2 regions of the Pseudomonas sp. St386 genome follow, and region 2 is predicted to be linked to the other one. Evidence: predicted binding sites of a transcription regulator. Region 2 holds the regulator's gene; the other holds the start of a gene.

Region 1 (8,008 bases), 3.3 Mb from region 2:
TGCCGTTGGCGATTCTTCCGACGGTGCCGCTGGAGGTGCTGTTCGTCGCGGGGTTCTTCTGTTCGCTGGTGCAGTTCTGCCTGTATCCGCTGGCGGTAGCGTTTTCCAACGACCACGTCGAAGCTGATCGAAGGGTGTCCCTGACCGCGATGCTGCTGGTGACCTACGGCGTGGGGGCCAGTATCGGGCCGCTGGTGGCCGGCGTGCTGATGAAGATGTTTGGCAGCCAGATGCTCTACGGCTTTTTCGCTTTCTTCGCCTTGGTGCTGGTGTGGCGGATCCGGCCGAAAGCGGTGACCAACCTGCATCAGGTCGATGACGCACCGCTGCATCACGTGGCGATGCCGGACAGCATGTCGAGTTCGCCTTTGGTGGCGTGTCTTGATCCGCGGGTGGATGAGCAGGTGGTGCAGGAGCAGATGCAGGCTCCGGCCAATCCGGACGTGGAGCCTGAGCTGGCCACTGAGACCGCGACCGAGGCCGAGACTGGGCCTGAGGAGCCTGAGACACCGAGTTTTACCCAGGCCAGGCCTTGAAGCAGGCATGAAAAAACGGGCAGTCGCCGCAAGGGACTGCCCGTTTTTTTTGCCTCGAAAATCAGAGGTCGTCTTTATCGAAGCGCCGGGCTTCTCGTTGGAGCTGGTAGACGAACCGCTCGACCTGCCGTTGCACCAGGCCACTGATGTTGTGGAAGCGTACGCCGGCGAACGTGGTGTTGATCCTTTCTTCGAAATGCAGGTAACGCAGCTCGACTGGCGCGGTCATGTTGCCAAAAGGCAGGGCCGCGATGAAGCGCTCGTACACCTGGCCCAATTGCAGTCGCTCCGTGATGTCGCCGTCAAACCGCAACTTGCAACCGGTGGCAGAGATGTCCAGCAGCTTGCCGTCCACCGGGGACTTGAGCTTGTCACCGCCCAGTTCAACGCTCACCAGTTGTGCCAGTTTCAGGGCGGCGCGGAAGGCGTTGCGACGTTGGTGGTAGACCACTTCGTCGGGCAGGGCGCCGCGATAGCAGCGACCGTCGCTGGATTCATCGATGGTCAGTGGGCCCTTGCCATCCCATGCGATACGCACGCCGTCATGGAAACCCTCGACACGAAAAGGCTCGCCCGCCAGCAGGAAACGCTCGCCGTCCCGGGGAATCATTTCATCCAGGGCGATGGAGTTGGTCTCGCGATCGACGTTGACCAGGTAGCTCTGGAAGCGCTGGCTACGTTCGTGGAAGGTGATGATCAGTGGGTCGTGGCTCTCTTGCAGCATCCGCAGGTTGCCGGAGATTTCCAGGGGCGTGGTGAGGACCTTGGGTGGCTGCGGAGCATCATCCGCGTTTGAGGCATTGAACACGGTGAGTCAATCTCCAGGCAAAATACGACTACGAATGGCCGGCATTTTGCCAGCATGTATCGCGCGTTGATAGAGCGAAGGCATTGTTCGTTTCATGCCTGGCTGAGCGGGCGATGCTTGACCATTCTGGCCGTTGAACCGCTAGCGTCATACAGCGTCGGGATCTCGCCACCGTTGAGGATGCGCAACTGGTTGGCGGTGGCGGCCTGCTGCATCAGGATCGACTGGCCGTTGCGAGCGTTGGTTGCCTGGCATTGGGCGAGCAGGTCGTTGAGTACTTTGCTCTGGGACAGTAGCTGATCGCCAATCGTCGACTGGCTGGCCAGTTGCTCGAGGCCTTCATGGCTGGCGGGCAGGTTGAGGCTGACGAGGATCTCGCTGCGTTTGCGGCCATGCTGGTCAAGCAGGATGATCAAGGCCTGTTTCTGCGCCAGGATATTCTCCAGCAGAGGCATGTCACGACCGTGCAATGCCACGGATTCGGCCTGCAACAATTCCAGTAGCTGTTGCGCTGGAACAAAGTCGTCGATGATCAATTGCAACAAATGAGTGTCGTGCATGGCTGGCCTTGGGTCTTAGCGTCCAAAAGCCTGGCGCAGGCGGCGGCCTAGCGCTGGGCTTCGAAGTTGAGCAGTTTGCTGGCTACGCGGTTGCTGTCGACTTTGTAGCTGCCATCAGCGATTGCTGCTTTCAACTCGGCCACGCGGGCGTTGTCGACGACAGGTTGATCGCGCAGCTTGTCAGTGACCTTCTGCAACTGCTGAGCCTCATTGCTGAGGTGTACCGACTCCCCGTTGCTGACCTGTTCGGCTGGTGTAGGCAGCGGCGCGGATTTGCCGGCTTCGGCGGTTTCCTTGGTGGCGCTGGTACGCGTGGTGCCTGGCAGCGGTGAAGAGCTGTTTAAACGATTGAAATCGATGACCATGGTAAAAAACCTCTGGGTATTTGGACGCTTGCCATGTTTTCGGCCATCCCCAAAATAACTTTAGGCTCATTTATGAAATGAACTTGCGCACGTCTGCGCTTGCCTTTGCGTAAGGCACAGTCTAGGGAACACCGGGATCAAGCGCCAGCTTTCTACCTCCTCTACCAGATCACTACATCGCCACTTCCACTTGGCCCGGGGCCATCACCTGCGCCTTGATCACGCGCTGGGAATTGAGGTTTTTTACCCGTATCTGTTCACGCATACCGCCGTTGGACAGGGCCTCGCCGGGCATCCGCACGGCCAGGGAACCGGTGCGGGCGGTGATCACAACCTGGTCGCCCTTGCGGACTACCTCGGCCTGCTCCAGATGCACCAGCGTCACGACCTGATCGGCGACCATTGGTCGGACAAGTTTCTGCCCGATGGCCTGGTCGACGGAGGTCAGGAAGCCCTGGGTGATCTGGCTGATGTCCCGTTCACGCAACATCACGTCCTGGGGCTCGACGATTCCGGCCCGCTTGAGCGGACGAGTGGTGGTGACAATTTCCCGAAACAGGCGCACTTGAGCGGGCACGAACACCGTCCAGGGCGCGGCGCTGTCGCAACGAACCTTCACCGTGACGCGTCCCAGGGGCCGGGCAGGGCTCTCCAGCGAAGCAGTCAATTCCTTGTCGCACATCGGCATGCGCAGGCGCGGGTCGAGTTGGTTGACTTCGATTTCATAGCGACCTTCCGTTTGACTGGTAGCCAGATAGTCTTCTACGGTGAATTCAAGAAAGCCCTGAGTGACGCCGATAAGGAGATCAGGCAAGGTAACCGGAACAGCAGCAAGGGCAGGACCGCCCGAAGTGAACAGGCAGACAGCCAGCAGTGCACCGAGCCAGTGGCGGCAGTGAGTGGTCAGGCGTCGAGAAAATGTCGTTTGTGCGTTCATGCCGGTTCAATAGCAAGCCCCGTGCCGTTTAGTGAATGAATGCGCGTCGGACACATTAGCGTTAGGTAGGAGTCAGGGCATGGCGGGAGTAATGGATTCGGTAAACCAGCGCACTCAGCTGGTCGGTCAGAATCGCCTGGAGCTGTTGTTGTTCCGTCTCGACGGCCAACAAATGTATGGGATCAACGTATTCAAGGTCCGCGAGGTGCTGCAATGCCCCAAGCTGACCCTGATGCCCAAATCCAGCCCCGTCGTGTGCGGTGTGGCCAATATCCGGGGTGCGACCATCCCGATTCTCGACCTGGCGATGGCGACCGGTTCCGGCCGGCTGCTGGACCAGAGCAATCCGTTTGTGATCATCACCGAGTACAACACCAAGACCCAGGGATTCCTGGTTCGCTCGGTGGAGCGCATCGTCAACATGAACTGGGAAGAGATCCATCCACCGCCCAAGGGCACCGGCCGCGATCACTACCTCACGGCAGTGACCCGGGTCGATAACCAGTTGGTGGAAATCATCGACGTGGAGAAGATCCTCGCCGAAGTAGCGCCCACGCCGGAAGCGATCTCCGTGGGAGTGGTGGATGCCGAAACCCAGCACAAGGCGATTTCGCTGCGGGTGTTGACCGTCGACGACTCTTCAGTGGCCCGCAAGCAGGTGACCCGTTGCCTGCAAACGGTCGGTGTCGAGGTGGTGGCGTTGAACGACGGGCGACAGGCGCTCGATTACCTGCGCAAGCTGGTCGACGAGGGCAAGAAGCCTGAGGAAGAGTTCCTGATGATGATCTCCGACATTGAAATGCCGGAGATGGATGGGTACACCCTGACGTCGGAAATCCGCAGCGATCCGCGCATGCAAAAGCTGCACATCATCTTGCATACTTCGTTGTCCGGGGTTTTCAACCAGGCGATGGTCAAGAAGGTCGGCGCCGACGATTTCCTGGCGAAATTCCGTCCAGATGACCTGGCTTCCCGGGTCGTCGAGCGGATCAAGGCAGCAGAATAAAAGGTCGGGCGCGTTGTGCGCCCGGCAAGTCAACACGATGAAAGAGGCGGTATCTTGTCTACGGGTAATTTGGATTTCGAACAGTTCCGGGTCTTCCTGGAAAAAGCCTGTGGCATCTTGCTTGGTGAAAACAAGCAATACCTGGTGTCGAGCCGTCTCAATAAATTGATGGAACAGCAGGGCCTCAAGTCATTGGGCGAACTGGTGCAGCGTATCCAGACCCAACCGCGCAGTGGCTTGCGCGAAATGGTGGTGGACGCGATGACCACCAACGAAACCTTGTGGTTTCGTGACACCTATCCGTTTGAGGTGTTGAAGAACAAAGTGCTGCCGGCGGCCATCAAGGCCAGCCCGGGCCAGCGTCTGCGGATCTGGTCGGCGGCCTGTTCGTCGGGGCAGGAACCCTATTCGCTGTCGATGTCCATCGATGAGTTCGAGCGGTCCAACCTCGGCCAGTTGAAAGGCGGCGTGCAGATTGTCGCCACCGACCTGTCCGGGACCATGCTCAATAACTGCAAGACCGGCGAGTACGACAGCCTGGCTATCGGCCGGGGCCTGTCGCCGGATCGCCTGCAACGTTACTTCGATCCGAAAGGGCCGGGTAAATGGGTGGTCAAGGCGCCGATCAAGAGCCGGGTGGAGTTCCGCTCGTTCAACCTGCTGGATAGCTATGCCAGCCTGGGCAAGTTCGACATCGTGTTCTGCCGCAACGTACTGATCTACTTCTCCGCCGAAGTGAAGAAAGACATCCTGCTGCGCATCCACAGCACGCTCAAGCCGGGCGGCTACCTGTTCCTCGGTGCCTCCGAGGCGTTGAACGGTTTGCCGGATCATTACCAGATGGTCCAGTGCAGTCCGGGGATCATCTACCAGGCAAAGTGATTGGCTTGAACTGTCAAAAAGCGGGAGTCCCCACGGGCTCCCGTTTTTTTATGCCTGCCGGTCACCACTAATCCCGCTCCCACAGTTCGAATGTCATTTGCCCTTGAGAAGCGGCAGAAAAGCGGCAGCCAGCGGAAGCCAGTTGCCGCTTTTCTGGCATTGCCGCTTTGCCGATGCCCGCAAAGCCCCGGTTTATGGGGTTTTCCAAAGTGGCACGCTGCTTGCTAAGTTCATCGCACGTACATTCTGGTCACCCAAAGGTTTCCGACATGAGCATCAGCTTCGATAAAGCGCTCGGTATCCACGAACAGGCCCTGAGCTTCCGCGCCCAGCGTGCCGAAGTCCTGGCCAACAACATCGCCAACGCCGACACCCCGAACTACAAGGCGCGTGACCTGGACTTTTCCAAAGTGCTCGCCGAGCAGAACGAGAAGACCAAGAACGGCCACTTCGCCTTGAACATGACCAACAGCCGTCATATCGAAGCCGAAGGCCTGGGCAATGGCGACGAATCGCTGATGTATCGCACGCCGATGCAGCCTTCGATCGACCAGAACACCGTAGACGCTCAACTGGAACAGTCCAACTACGCGGAAAACTCCGTGAACTTCCAGGCCAGCTTCACCCTGCTCAACAGCAAGTTCAAAGGGCTGGTATCGGCCCTGCGCGGAGAGTAAGCCATGTCGATTGCTAGCGTATTCAACATTGCCGGCAGTGCCATGAGTGCCCAGACCACTCGCCTGAACACCGTCGCCAGTAACATCGCCAACGCCGAGACCGTTTCGTCGAGCATCGACCAGACCTACCGCGCCCGCCACCCGGTATTCGCCACCATGTTCCAGGGTGGCCAGTCCGGCGGTAGCGACTCGCTGTTCCAGGAGCAGGACGCGGCCGGGCAGGGCGTGCAGGTGCTTGGCGTGGTCGAAGACCAGAGCAACCTCGAAGCCCGTTATGAGCCAAACCATCCGGCCGCTGATGCCAAGGGGTATGTCTACTACCCGAACGTCAACGTCGTCGAAGAAATGGCCGACATGATTTCCGCCAGTCGTTCGTTCCAGACCAACGCCGAAATGATGAACACCGCCAAAACCATGATGCAGAAGGTCCTGACCCTCGGTCAGTGATAAGGGGCGAGTCACATGAGCGTTACCAGTACAACAAGTGGTTTGAGCCTCAACGAGATTCTGGCCAACTCCTCGGTCAAGACCAGCACCACCACCGATGCCCTGGGCGCGGCGACCGGTGCGGCCACCGGCAAGAAGGAATTGGGCAAGGATGCGTTCCTGCAGTTGCTGGTCACCCAGCTGAAAAACCAGAACCCGCTGGAGCCACAGGATAACGGCGAGTTCGTTGCCCAACTGGCGCAGTTCAGCAGCCTGGAAGGCATCACCACCCTCAACGAGACCGTGAGCGGCATCGCCGGCAACTACAACTCGTCCCAGGCCCTGCAAGCCTCGTCGCTGGTCGGTCGCTCGGTCATTGCCCCGGGCGACAAGGCTGTGGTCGATACCTCCAAGAGCCTCAACGGCACGGTGGTGGTACCAACATCGGTGTCCTCCGTCGCGGTCAAGATCGTGGACAAGGACGGCAAGACCGTTCGCACCATCGACTTGGGCAGCCAGAACGCCGGCAACTCCGCGTTCATCTGGGACGGCAAGAACGATGCGGGCGCGGTCGTGGAATCGGGCACTTACACCTTCGCGGCCTCGACCACCATCGACGGCAAGGCCACGTCGCTGATCACCAACCTGCCGGCCACGGTCAGCAGCGTGACGATCAGCCAGACGGGCGGTGAGCTGATGCTCAACCTGGCCGGGCTGGGCAGCATTGCCCTGTCCAAAGTACAAACTATTGGTATGTAGAGCCGACTAACCGGCAAAAGGAGTCAATATGTCTTTCAACATCGGCCTTAGCGGTCTCTATGCAGCCAACAAACAGCTGGACGTGACCGGCAACAACATCGCCAACGTGGCGACCACCGGTTTCAAATCGTCCCGCGCGGAATTCGAAGACGTCTACTCGGCCACCAAGCTGGGTTCGGGCAGCAAGACCGTCGGTAACGGCGTGCGCCTGGCCAACGTTTCCCAGCAGTTCGGCCAGGGTGATGTGAACAACACCGGCAACGTACTGGACATGGGCATCCAGGGCCAGGGCTTCTTTGTCCTGAGCAATGACGGCTCCCTGAGCTACACCCGTGCCGGTACCTTCAAGACCGACAAGGAAGGCTATATCACCAACAGCGACGGCACTTCGCGCCTGCAGGGCTATGGCGTGGATGCCAACGGCAAGATCCAGAACGGCATCTTGACCGACCTACGCATCGACACCTCGAACCTGCCGCCGAGCGCCACCAGCCTGGTTTCCTCGACGATCAACCTGAATTCGACGGCAACGGCGATCACCGCGGCGTTCAATCCAAGCGACACCGCCACGTTCACCAAACAATTCACCACCCCGGTCTACGATACTCAGGGTAACCAGCACTCCATGGACCAATACATGGTCAAGACTGCCGGCAACACCTGGAACGTCTATACCTTGATCGATGGTCGTAACCTGAACGGCACCTTGCCGACCACGACGGGCGCTACTGCGCCGGTCCCTTCGACCATGAACTTCGATTCGAACGGCAAGTTGACCACGGTCACCACTCCGCCAGCGACGGTCAATAGCGATCTGGTACTGACCGGTTGGGTTCCCGGCACTGTGACCAACGGCGTATGGGCCGCCAACGGCGCCGCGAGTGCGCCAACCATCACGATTTCCATGGGCAACACCACCCAATTCAACGCCGACACCGCCCGCTCGATCCCAACCCAGAACGGCTACGCCACTGGCCAGATCACCAACCTGACCATCGACGGCAGTGGTGTGTTGCTGGCCAACTTCAGCAACAACCAGACCAAGCCGATCG
Region 2 (8,008 bases):
ACCGAACGCCGCGCTGATATCGTCGGCGATGCTTTTCAACGGATCGCTACCGCCGGCGATACCGGCATCGACCTGTTCGCTGTCCTTGACCAAGGGCTTGGCCGGCGTGGTGGTCTTGGGGCGCTCATCGCCGATGGGAATCGGTTTGAGCGCGCGGTCGGAATCCGTGAAGACGCCGATCAACGCCTCGGAAATGACTTTGTACTTGCCTTCATTGACCGACGAGATCGAATACATGACCACGAAAAAGGCGAACAGCAGGGTGATGAAGTCGGCGTAGGAAACGAGCCAGCGTTCATGGTTGACGTGTTCTTCGGTGTGCCTGCGACGTGCCATATTCCTTGTCTCCCATCAGTCCATGAAGCCCTGGAGCTTCAACTCAATGGAGCGCGGGTTTTCACCTTCGGCGATCGACAGGATCCCTTCCAGCAGCATTTCGCGATAGCGCGACTGGCGCAACGCGATGGACTTGAGCTTGGCCGCGATCGGCAGCAGCACCAGGTTGGCACTCGCCACGCCATAGATCGTGGCGACGAACGCCACGGCGATGCCGCTACCCAATTGCGACGGATCGGCCAGGTTGCCCATCACATGGATCAGGCCCATCACCGCACCGATGATGCCGATGGTCGGCGCGTAGCCGCCCATGCTTTCGAACACCTTGGCCGCTTCGATATCGCGGCTTTCCTGGGTGTAGAAATCCACTTCCAGGATGCTGCGGATGGCTTCCGGCTCGGCGCCGTCCACCAGCAATTGCAGGCCTTTGCGTGAGTAGCTGTCGGGCTCGGCATCGGCCACCCCTTCCAGCCCCAGCAGGCCCTCCTTGCGAGCGGTCAGACTCCAGTTCACCACACGATCGATACCACCGGCCAGGTCGACACGGGGCGGGAACAGAATCCAGATCAGCACTTGCATGGCGCGCTTGAAAGCGCTCATGGGCGACTGCAACAGCGCCGCGCCAATGGTGCCACCGAGCACGATCAACGCCGCCGGGCCGTTGGCCAGCGCGCCCAGATGACCGCCTTCCAGATAATTGCCGCCAATGATGGCGACGAACGCCATGATGATGCCGATCAGGCTGAGTACATCCATTACAGGCAGGCCTCGACCAGGTGTCTACCGATGTCGTCCAATCCGTACACTGCGTCGGCGAGATCGGCTTTTACGATGGCCATTGGCATGCCGTAGATCACGCAGCTGGCTTCGTCCTGGGCCCAGATCGCACTGCCGCCCTGCTTGAGCAGGCGCGCGCCTTCGCGACCGTCGGCGCCCATGCCGGTGAGCACCACCGCCAGAACTTTGTCACCGTAGGACTTGGCCGCGGAACCGAAGGTAATGTCCACGCAAGGCTTGTAGTTCAGACGCTCGTCGCCCGGCAGGATTTTCACCGCGCCGCGGCCATCGATCATCATCTGCTTGCCACCTGGCGCCAACAACGCCAGGCCTGGACGCAGGATGTCGCCATCCTCGGCTTCCTTGACGCTGATGTTGCACAGCTTGTCCAGGCGCTCCGCGAAAGCCTTGGTGAACGCCGCCGGCATGTGCTGGATCAGCACGATGGGGGCCGGGAAGTTGGCCGGCAACTGGGTCAGGACCCGTTGCAGCGCCACCGGGCCACCCGTGGACGTGCCGATAGCGACCAGCTTGTAGGCTTTGCGCTTGGGCGCCGGCGACGACGCACTGGCGGGCACCGGGCGAGCCGGCGCAGGGGCTGGTGCCGATGCACTGCGTACCGGTGCCGGATTGAAGCTGCTCGATGCAGTCGGCGCCGGGCTTGGCGCCGCAACAGGGGCTGGCGCCGGTGCGCTGTAGGCACCGACACGACGATTGCTGCGGGAAATGCTGTGGACCTTTTCGCACAGCAACTGCCGGACTTTGTCGGGGTTGCGCGAAATGTCTTCGAAATTTTTCGGCAGGAAATCCACCGCCCCGGCGTCCAGCGCATCGAGGGTCACTCGGGCGCCTTCATGGGTCAGGGACGAGAACATCAATACCGGGGTCGGGCAGCGCTGCATGATATGCCGCACGGCCGTGATGCCATCCATCATCGGCATCTCGTAGTCCATGGTGATCACGTCCGGCTTGAGTGCCAGGGCCTGATCGATCGCCTCTTTGCCGTTGGTCGCGGTACCGACGACCTGAATACTCGTGTCCGCCGAAAGAATTTCCGAGACGCGGCGGCGGAAAAACCCCGAATCGTCCACCACCAGGACTTTAACTACCATAAACACTCCGTTAGACGAGGCGCGGCCCTGGGCCACGCCCCTCCAGAATCAAATACGCCGGGCGGCGTAACGCTTGAGCATGCTTGGCACATCGAGAATCAACGCGATGCGGCCGTCGCCGGTGATGGTGGCGCCGGACATGCCCGGGGTGCCCTGGAGCATCTTGCCCAACGGCTTGATGACCACTTCTTCCTGGCCCACCAACTGGTCGACGACGAAGCCGATCCGCTGGGTGCCCACCGAAAGGATCACCACATGGCCCTCGCCCTGCTCCACATGAGCGGCGGAGCTGACCAACCAGCGCTTGAGGTAGAACAGTGGCAGTGCCTTGTCCCGTACGATCACCACTTCCTGGCCGTCCACCACGTTGGTGCGCGACAGGTCGAGGTGGAAGATCTCGTTGACGTTGACCAGCGGGAAGGCGAAGGCCTGGTTGCCCAGCATCACCATCAGGGTCGGCATGATCGCCAGGGTCAGCGGGACCTTGATGACGATCTTCGAGCCCTGGCCCTTGGTCGAGTAGATATTGATCGAACCGTTGAGCTGGGAAATCTTGGTTTTCACCACGTCCATGCCCACGCCACGGCCCGACACGTCGGAAATCTCGGTCTTGGTCGAGAAACCCGGGGCGAAGATCAGGTTGTAGCACTCGGTGTCGCTCAGGCGGTCGGCGGCATCCTTGTCCATCACACCGCGTTTCACCGCGATGGAACGCAACACGTTCGGATCCATGCCTTTGCCGTCGTCGGAGATCGACAGCAGGATGTGGTCGCCTTCCTGCTCGGCGGCCAGGATCACCTTGCCGCTGCGGACCTTGCCCGAGGCTTCGCGCTCTTCCGGCGACTCGATGCCGTGGTCGACCGCGTTGCGCACCAAGTGGACCAGCGGGTCGGCCAGGGCCTCGACAAGGTTCTTGTCGAGGTCGGTCTCTTCACCCACCAGTTCCAGGTTGATTTCTTTCTTGAGCTGGCGAGCCAGGTCGCGAACCAGGCGCGGGAAGCGCCCGAAGACTTTCTTGATCGGCTGCATCCGGGTCTTCATGACCGCGGTCTGCAGGTCCGCCGTGACCACGTCCAGGTTCGACACGGCCTTGGACATGGCTTCGTCCTGGCTATTGAGGCCCAGGCGCACCAGACGGTTACGCACCAGCACCAGTTCGCCGACCATGTTCATGATCTCGTCCAGGCGTGCGGTATCGACCCGAACGGTGGTCTCGGCTTCGCTGGCCGGTTTTTCCGCTGGCGCAGCCGCCGCAGCACGGGCAGGTGCCGGGGCCGCAGTGGCAGCAGGCTTGGCGGGTTCGGCCTTCGGTTCCGGTGCCTTGGCAGCGGGTTTGGGCGCAGCCTTGGCTGCTGGAACAGCAGTGGCGGTAGTGCCGGCAGCAGGAGCAGCCGCGGCCTTCCCGACTTCTGTAAACTTGCCTTTGCCGTGCAGTTCGTCGAGCAGCGATTCGAATTCGTGATCGCTGATCAGGTCGCTGCCAGCCGCGGCGGCAGCCGGCTTGGCTGGCGTCGGCGCGGAAGCGATGGCCGAATCCAGCGCGTCAACGGCAAACGTGCCCTTGCCGTGCAACTGATCGAGCAAGGCTTCGAATTCGTCGTCGGTGATGTCGGAGTTGTCGCCCGCCGCTTTCGGGGCAGCCGGAGTCGCCGCTGGCGTGACCGCATCGGGAGCGAACTGACCTTTGCCATGGAGCTGGTCGAGCAATGACTCGAACTCGTCGTCGGTGATTTCATCACTGGCGTCAGCTGTTGCATTGGCGGGCGGCGCAGCAGGTGCCGCCGGCGCTTCGGCTTGGGCCTTGACGGCGTTCAGCGAATCCAGCAGTTGTTCAAATTCGTTATCGGTGATGTCGCCCGACTCTTCGGCGACCGGCTCTTCAGCCACTGCCTCGGCAACCGGAGCCGCTTCATCAGCCGATTGCGGCTCCGCCAGGCGTGCCAGCGCGGCGAGCAACTCAGGCGTGGCAGCGGTGATCGGCGAGCGCTCACGCACTTCGCTGAACATGCTGTTGACCGCATCCAGCGCTTCAAGCACCACGTCCATCAGTTCCGAATCAACGCGACGCTCACCCTTGCGCAGGATGTCGAACACGTTTTCGGCAATGTGACAGCACTCCACCAGCTCGTTGAGCTGGAGGAAGCCGGCGCCTCCTTTTACAGTGTGGAAACCGCGAAAAATTGCATTGAGCAGATCCGCATCATCTGGTCGGCTTTCCAGCTCGACCAGCTGTTCGGACAGTTGCTCTAGAATCTCGCCGGCCTCAACCAGGAAATCCTGAAGGATCTCTTCATCGGCGCCGAAGCTCATTAATGGCTGCTCCTAAAACAGGGCTAAAACTCAGAATCCAAGGCTGGACAGCAAATCGTCCACATCGTCCTGACCGGACATAACGTCTTCTCTTTTATCGGCATGAATCTGCGGACCTTCACCCTGAGAGAGATGTTTTTGTGGATCTTTTTCAGCAAGCATCGCTTCACGGTCGTGTTCGATGCCTGCAAAGCGGTCTACCTGGCTGGCCATCAACACCAGTTTGAGCAGGTTACTTTCCACTTCGGTGACCAGTTGGGTCACACGCTTGATCACCTGGCCGGTCAGGTCCTGATAGTCCTGAGCCAGCAGAATATCGTTGAGGTTGCTTGCCACCGCGCGGTTCTCGGTGCTGCTGCGCGCCAGGAAACCGTCGACCCGACGGGCCAACTCCCGAAACTCTTCGGCGCCGACTTCGCGCCGCATGAACCGACCCCAGTCGGTGCTCAAGGCCTGGGCTTCTTCGCTCAGGCCGTTGACCAGGGGCGTTGCGCTTTCCACCAGGTCCATGGTGCGGTTGGCCGCGGCCTCGGTCAGCTTGACCACATAACCCAGACGCTCGGTGGCGTCGGTGATCTGCGAGACTTCCTCGGCCTGCGGCATATTCGGGTCGATCTGGAAATTGACAATCGCGCTGTGCAATTCACGCGTGAGCTTGCCCACCTCCTGATACAGACCGCGGTCACGGGTCTGGTTGAGCTCATGGATCATTTGAACCGCATCGCCAAAACGACCTTTTTCAAGGCTGTCGACCAGTTCGCGGGCATGTTTTTTCAGGGTCGATTCGAAATCACCCATTGAAGATTCGTTATCCATAGCTCCCCCGTGGCGCCGTTAACCGATGCGTTCGAAGATTTTTTCAATCTTCTCTTTCAACGCCTGGGCCGTGAAGGGTTTGACCACATAGCCGTTTACACCGGCCTGGGCCGCTTCGATGATCTGCTCGCGCTTGGCTTCGGCAGTGACCATCAGCACCGGAAGATGCTTGAGTTTTTCGTCGGCACGCACCTGGCGCAACAGGTCGATACCGGTCATGCCCGGCATGTTCCAGTCGGTGACCAGAAAATCGAAGTTGCCACTGTGCAACATCGGGAGCGCAGTGGTCCCGTCATCTGCTTCGGCCGTGTTGGTGAACCCAAGGTCACGCAACAGGTTTTTTATGATCCGCCGCATCGTTGAGAAGTCATCAACGATGAGGATTTTCATGTTCTTGTCCAATTCGACCTCCAAGCAGTCTTAAACGCGCCCAGCACCTGGACGCGCCATTTCAATCAATCCGGCACAACACTCGACAACGGTCTGGAGCACCACGGATGGAGACTGGCACAGCACCTGCCAGGCCAGCCTCGTTCGCAGTGTCCCCACACTGCCTGTCAACGCGCTCGCCACTCCCCCAAACGCCCCCGCAAACGGGCCGCGCACTGGCTGTGTAACTGGCTGACCCGCGATTCGCTGACCCCCAGGACCTCACCGATTTCCTTGAGGTTCAGCTCTTCGTCGTAGTACAGCGCCAAGACCAGCCGCTCACGCTCCGGCAAATTGGCAATCGCTTCCGCCAGCGCGCTCTGGAAACGTTCATCTTCCAGGTCACGCGACGGCTCCATGTGAGCACTCGCGTTATCCTCGTGCAGCCCTTCATGTTCGCCGTCCTGCAACAGGTCGTCGAAACTGAACAGGCGGCTGCCCAAGGTATCGTTCAAAATCCCGTAATAATCGTCGAGACTCAACTGGAGTTCGGCCGCAACCTCGTGATCTTTAGCGTCACGCCCGGTTTTAGCTTCAATTGCCCGAATTGCATCACTGACCATGCGGGTATTGCGGTGTACCGAACGCGGCGCCCAATCGCCCTTGCGGACTTCATCGAGCATGGCACCGCGAATGCGAATACCGGCATACGTCTCGAAACTCGCGCCCTTGCTCGCGTCGTATTTGTTCGACACTTCGAGCAGGCCGATCATGCCCGCCTGGATCAAGTCTTCAACCTGGACACTGGCCGGCAACCGCGCCAGCAAGTGATAGGCGATACGCTTGACCAGTGGCGCGTAACGCTCGATCAATTCGTATTGGGCGTCCCGTGCCGATTTTTTATAGAGATGGTTGTAACCGCTGGCTGTCATAGCACGGGCCCTGCTGTTTGTTGCACAAGACGCTCGACGAAAAATTCCAGATGCCCGCGAGGGTTGGCCGGCAGTGGCCAGGTATCGACCTTCTGGGCGATGGCCTTGAACGCCAGCGCGCATTTGGAGCGTGGAAAGGCTTCATAAACGGCACGTTGCTTCTGGACGGCCTTGCGTACGCTTTCGTCGTAAGGCACTGCGCCGACGTATTGTAGGGCGACGTCCAGGAAGCGATCCGTGACCTTTGTCAACTTGGCGAACAGGTTGCGTCCTTCCTGCGGGCTCTGGGCCATGTTGGCCAGGACGCGGAAGCGGTTCATGCCATAGTCGCGGTTAAGCAACTTGATCAGGGCATAGGCGTCGGTGATGGACGTCGGTTCGTCGCAGACCACCAGCAGCACTTCCTGGGCCGCGCGGACGAAACTGACGACCGAGTCACCGATACCGGCTGCGGTGTCGATCACCAGCACATCGAGGTTGTCGCCGATGTCGCTGAAAGCCTGGATCAGGCCCGCGTGCTGGGCCGGGGTCAGGTGAACCATGCTCTGGGTGCCTGAGGCAGCCGGCACGATGCGAATCCCGCCCGGCCCCTGCAACAACACGTCACGCAGCTCACAGCGCCCTTCAATCACGTCCGCCAGCGTGCGTTTGGGTGTAAGCCCCAACAACACGTCGACGTTCGCCAGGCCCAGGTCGGCGTCCAGCAGCATGACCCGTCGGCCAAGCTCTGCCAGAGCCAGGGACAAGTTCACTGACACGTTAGTCTTCCCGACGCCACCTTTGCCGCCGGTCACCGCGATCACCTGTACGGGATGCATGCTGCCCATGTTCGTTCTTTACCTTGTCTTACTTAGACGGAGGCCACATTACTGGCTGCGCGTTCGCATACGGAACAATGCATGGCAGACCATCGATGTAGGTACAAAAAATATTCATGATTACCTCAGCCGACCTGCTTGGTCGGGCTGTGGTAGATATCAGCGAACATATCAGCCATGGCTTCTTCGCTGGGTTCTTCCTGCATTTGCACACTCACGGCACGACTGACCAGTTGATGACGGCGCGGCAGATGCAAATCATCCGGGATCCGCGGCCCGTCGGTCAGGTAGGCCACCGGTAATTCATGACCGATCGCCAGGCTCAACACCTCGCCCAGGCTTGCCGTTTCGTCCAGCTTAGTCAGGATGCAGCCGGCCAGCCCGCAGCGTTTGTAGCTGTGGTATGCGGCGGTTAGAACCTGTTTCTGGCTGGTGGTTGCCAACACGAGATAATTTTTTGACTTGATACCGCGTCCGGCCAGGCTTTCGAGCTGCATGCGCAGGGCTGGATCGCTGGCTTGCAGGCCTGCGGTATCGA

The links. The regulator FliA, encoded in region 2, starts transcription of late flagellar genes. The targets are predictions, from matches to a motif close to CTAAAGTTTNNNNNNNNNNNGCCGNTAA.
Region 1: a site for FliA is predicted at 2,306-2,333, ahead of flgM (flagellar biosynthesis anti-sigma factor FlgM). Genes of this name have one in related genera too.

What each region holds. Positions count from the first base shown of each region.
Region 1 covers NZ_AP021900.1:5,180,751-5,188,758, reverse strand. The annotation lists gene KI235_RS22945 (MFS transporter) at 1-536, shown strand, start outside; gene KI235_RS22940 (flagellar brake protein) at 598-1,344, opposite strand; gene KI235_RS22935 (flagellar protein FlgN) at 1,437-1,904, opposite strand; gene flgM (flagellar biosynthesis anti-sigma factor FlgM) at 1,952-2,269, opposite strand; gene flgA (flagellar basal body P-ring formation chaperone FlgA) at 2,442-3,206, opposite strand; gene KI235_RS22920 (chemotaxis protein CheV) at 3,286-4,212, shown strand; gene cheR (protein-glutamate O-methyltransferase CheR) at 4,267-5,094, shown strand; gene flgB (flagellar basal body rod protein FlgB) at 5,364-5,771, shown strand; gene flgC (flagellar basal body rod protein FlgC) at 5,775-6,218, shown strand; gene flgD (flagellar hook assembly protein FlgD) at 6,234-6,956, shown strand; gene flgE (flagellar hook protein FlgE) at 6,985-8,008, shown strand, end outside.
Region 2 covers NZ_AP021900.1:1,857,090-1,865,097, reverse strand. The annotation lists gene motD (flagellar motor protein MotD) at 1-336, opposite strand, end outside; gene KI235_RS08230 (flagellar motor protein) at 352-1,092, opposite strand; gene KI235_RS08225 (chemotaxis response regulator protein-glutamate methylesterase) at 1,092-2,225, opposite strand; gene KI235_RS08220 (chemotaxis protein CheA) at 2,274-4,535, opposite strand; gene KI235_RS08215 (protein phosphatase CheZ) at 4,566-5,351, opposite strand; gene KI235_RS08210 (chemotaxis response regulator CheY) at 5,370-5,741, opposite strand; gene fliA (RNA polymerase sigma factor FliA) at 5,909-6,652, opposite strand; gene fleN (flagellar synthesis regulator FleN) at 6,649-7,479, opposite strand; gene flhF (flagellar biosynthesis protein FlhF) at 7,596-8,008, opposite strand, start outside.